Regions from separate parts of the Metabacillus sp. 22489 genome, predicted to be linked through region 2. Evidence: predicted binding sites of a transcription regulator. Region 2 holds the regulator's gene; the other holds the start of a gene.
What was found. Region 2 encodes Rex, which represses fermentation and respiration genes when NADH is low (regulators of the CRP and FNR family bind a similar motif). Its sites were predicted from a motif close to TTGTGAAATATTTCACAA; they were not measured.

Region 1 (2,209 bases), on a different contig from region 2:
TCACTAAGTGGGATTCGCATTGGCTATTGTTTTTCAAATCCTCAGTTTATAGCTGCATTAGAAAAAAGTAAAAATCTTTATCATGTTAATACGATTAGTCAACAGCTTGCATTAGCTGCTTTAAAAGATAAGGAGTACTTGAATACAACAATTAATAGGATTAAACAAATTCGTGATCGTATTAGTGACAGGTTAAAAGAGTTAGGGTTTACCGTTTTACCATCTGAAACGAATTTTATCCTATGTACACCTCCTAGCCATGGAAACATGACAGCAAAAGAGCTATATGAAGCATTCATTCAAAGAAACATATACGTCCGTTATTTTGATTCCCCTCGATTGAAGGATAAATTGCGTATTTCAGTAGGCACAGAGGAAGAAATGGAGATTTTATTTAATGTGGTTTCCTCTATTATAAAAGAAGGAAAGTATAGGATTCTCTAAAACTATTATCTTTGACTACAGTGGAGACTGCCAATTTCATTAGGTACCCCTCCATTACAGGGTTATTCATATATTCAATAAACATAGCATAGCTCGAAAATGTATTAAAGCAATAACATAACAAAAAAATCTCAGAATTTGTCTGAGATTTTTTAATGTATTGTATATGATATGTCTCCGTTGGCAAATATCGTCACTTTACAAATCCCATGATTATCAATTTGCTTTGAAATTGAAAAGGATCGATCTCCTATGTTCAACTTCCAATTATCAGGTGCATATGCTCGTAAATGCATGACCTCATTTTTATAAAAATGATAGTTATTTGATAATGACAAATAGCCTTCTTCCTTCGCATACCATAGCTTTTTAATATATTTAACGGCCTGATTCGTATCAGGACTATTCATAATTTGCTGCACAGTTGAATAATTCATTTTTTTATCTCCTCATCCTATAAGCTATTGGAGCTATCAAGCTAGTTTTAAAGCTTATATCTTACAGATTAGTAGACATTAGGAGAAAATGCTATGCTAAAATGTTTCCAATTAAATTGATAGAAAACAAACGATTGTTGTGATAGATATCACAACAATCGTTTGTAAACTTTAGTATGCTTCTTTTAGGAGGTGCAAGTATGATTGAAAAATTTAACCGCACAACAACAATTGGAGAAATTGTCGCAGCGTTTCCACAATCCAGTGATTTTTTTAAACATTTTAAAATTGATTTTTGCTGTGGAGGAATGAAATCGCTAGAACAGGCAATTGCCGATCGGAAGCTTCCGGCAGATGAAATTGTCAAAAAGCTTGAACAATTTTATCTAGAGAATAATCGTTCGACAGAAGAGACAGATTGGAGAATGGTTGAATCAGAAAAATTACTTCATCATATTATTTCTGTACACCATCATTTTGCCTTATCTGAAGTGAAGCAAATGACGCCTTATGTGAAAAAGGTCGCATTTGTACACGGTAAACATCATCCACATTTGCATCAACTTTTAGCACTTTTTACAGAGTTAAAGGAAGAGTTATACGAGCATTTTGAAAAGGAAGAAACAGCGGTTTTTCCGAAAATTTTAAAATATGAAAAAGAAAAGTCAGAACAATCGCGAATAGAATTGCAGATATTAATAAATAGTCTCGAGGATGAACACAATGCAGCAGGTAACATTTTAAAGAAAATTCGTATGTTAACAAATGATTATCATGTACCTGAATCTGCTTGTGGAACGTATCGTTTAGTTTATAACCGTTTGGAAATGCTAGAGGATGATATGTTCCAGCATATTCATTTAGAAAATAACATCCTCTTTCCTAGGTATCTTTCATAATGTAAAATCTCGTATTAAAGCTAGTTATAGATTTCATTCATTTTGTTTTTTATTGGAGAGAATTCGTGAGTCTCCTGCGGGAGTAGTGTGTTAAAGTGAGGCCTTAAAGGGCTAATGCTCTTAAGGAGGGTTCCGAAATGTCCGTGAAAAGCAAATGCTGTAAATAGGAAATAAACAACAAAGATTCACAGCATAATGTAAAAAAGGATGATAAAATGCCTACCCTAAATGCTTGGGTAGGTTTTTTGTTGCGAAAATGTTACACCTTTTTAAAAACGCTCTTTAAATGTGATATTTTACACAAACAGAATGTAACTGGTTTGCTAAGATACCTTTAAAAATATGGCTAAGTTAAAGGTATCTGGCACAAATGGTTTTTAAAGGTTAGTGTCGGCAATTTTTAGCAGAGTCAACTTAAAAAAGAACTCG
Region 2 (2,209 bases):
CTTACAAAAGACCATAATTGATATAGTATGATCGGTGACGTAAGAACAAAAGCAATGATAAACGCAAATTTCATATAGACCATTAACGGGTCTGTTAAATTAAAGGAGTTTAATGTTAAATTTCTTGCTTCATCAGTATGCTGCAAATAGATAATAATCGGTCTTGAAAGCAAAAAGCCAGCTATTACCGCTATGAAAAAGAAAACGACAACAATAATCAGTCGTTTTCTTAGCTCCGCAATATGTTCAAAGACCGACATTTCATTTTGTTTCATATCGGTTTCATTCCTATCTTACTTGACTTCTTCCTTGTTTTTTCCCTTTTGATCCTCATTGTCATCATCTGCTAACCCTTTTGTTGCATTCTTAAATTCTCTTAACGTATTTCCCGCTGCTTTACCTAGCTCTGGTAATTTTTTCGGTCCGAAAATTAATAACGCGACGATAACAATTAACACTAGACTCCCAGGTCCTATGTTTGGCATAATGCCACACCTCCTTATGTTTATAGAAAGCTTTTTTTAAGATTTTTCATCAATCGGATAATGCTTTAAAAAGTAAACAAGTGATTGTAGCTCAACGGCAAGATCGATATGGTGAATTCGTATTTGATCAGGAACATTTAATCTTGCTGGTGTAAAATTAAGTATTCCTTTAATCCCTTTTACAATGAGACGATCGGTTATCGCCTGTGCTGCTGGAGCTGGGACAGTTAAAATAGCGACCGTTACATCATCAGGTAAAATCTCTTCAAGATCGTCTAAATTATATACCGGTACTCCACCTATCTCCTTCCCGATTTTCTCCTTATCAATATCAAATGCTAAAGAGATGACCGTATTATTATTTTTCGTAAAATTATAATGCAAAAACGCAGTTCCTAAATTCCCAACTCCAATTAAGCAAACATTTGTTGTTTCATCCTGGTCTAATGTTTTTCGAAAGAATGACAACAAATAGTTCACATTGTATCCATAGCCTTTTTTACCTAGTGCTCCGAAATAGGAAAAGTCTCTACGAATTGTTGCAGAATCTACCTTTACTGCATCACTTAATTCTGCTGATGATACTCGCTGTTTACCAGACGAGTGTAGATTTTTCAGAAACCTATAATATAAAGGAAGCCGCTTCGCTGTCGCTTGTGGTATTTTTGATTGTTCTATATTCACTCTTATCCCTCACATTCATTCAAAAGCGTGACTTCGATTTTATTACCCATATCTTTTTTCTTCATCCTAACTCCAATGAGGGCAGGAGTTTATTCATTTCTTCTTTTATCATTTATGTAATAATAATCGTGAAGTCTTTACTTGCTGCTATTGATTGGATTCTCTTCTACAAGTTTCTGTAGAAGTTCCCGCTTTTTCCACCAGTTTTTTCTACTAAAAAAGTTGGTCCGATAATCATGCCTTTATCAACAGCTTTACACATATCATAAACGGTTAAGGCTGTTATGCTTGCAGCAGTTAACGCTTCCATTTCAACCCCTGTACTCCCTTTTGTTTTGACAGTTGTTGTAATAAGAAGGATATATTCATTATCCTTGATATCCCACTGAAATTCAATATCTACACCTTTTATCGGAATGGGATGACACATCGGGATAACCTGTGACGTTTGCTTTGCTGCCATAATTCCAGCTACTTGCGCAACGGAAAGTACATCACCTTTCCCCATTTCATAATTGTTTATCTTGTCATAAACATCCTTTGTAACCTGAATGCTCGTCTTCGCCTTCGCTGTTCTTGCTGTGTCATTTTTTTCGGTTATATCAACCATTTTCGCTCTACCTTGTTGGTTAAAATGCGTAAATTCTGACATATCTATTTCCCCTTATACGTAGACTATACACTATTTTTTATCATCTGTCTGTTTAGTATTTGTGAAAAATTTACTGAGATCATCACTCAAGTACAAGTCTTCTTCTTTCTATTTCATTTCTAATGATAGTAAATTTTTTTATTTAAAAGAGTGGTGGGAAAAATCCCCTTTAGTCTCAATGTTGCCCAATACATGTGATTTAAGCTACACTTAAATTATTAGTAGAGGTGAATGTTATGATTTTATTACAAATAAATCAGCTTAGTAAATCTTTTGGTGCTGACCCTATTTTAACCAATATTAAGCTAGAAGTACAAACTAAGGATAAAATAGCGATCGTTGGCCGTAATGGTGCGGGAAAATCAACGCTATTAAAAATTATCGCTGG

Region 1: the regulator Rex is predicted to act here: its motif matches at 1,019-1,036, upstream of ric (iron-sulfur cluster repair di-iron protein).

Annotation. Positions count from the first base shown of each region.
Region 1 covers NZ_JBQENT010000001.1:107,188-109,396, forward strand. Annotated here, with positions in the region: gene hisC (histidinol-phosphate transaminase) at 1-444, shown strand, start outside; gene ACTJJ9_RS00530 (hypothetical protein) at 597-881, opposite strand; gene ric (iron-sulfur cluster repair di-iron protein) at 1,082-1,780, shown strand.
Region 2 covers NZ_JBQENT010000067.1:6,729-8,937, reverse strand. Annotated here, with positions in the region: gene tatC (twin-arginine translocase subunit TatC) at 1-275, opposite strand, end outside; gene ACTJJ9_RS24515 (twin-arginine translocase TatA/TatE family subunit) at 294-485, opposite strand; gene ACTJJ9_RS24510 (redox-sensing transcriptional repressor Rex) at 522-1,169, opposite strand; gene moaC (cyclic pyranopterin monophosphate synthase MoaC) at 1,336-1,821, opposite strand; gene ACTJJ9_RS24500 (ABC-F family ATP-binding cassette domain-containing protein) at 2,058-2,209, shown strand, end outside.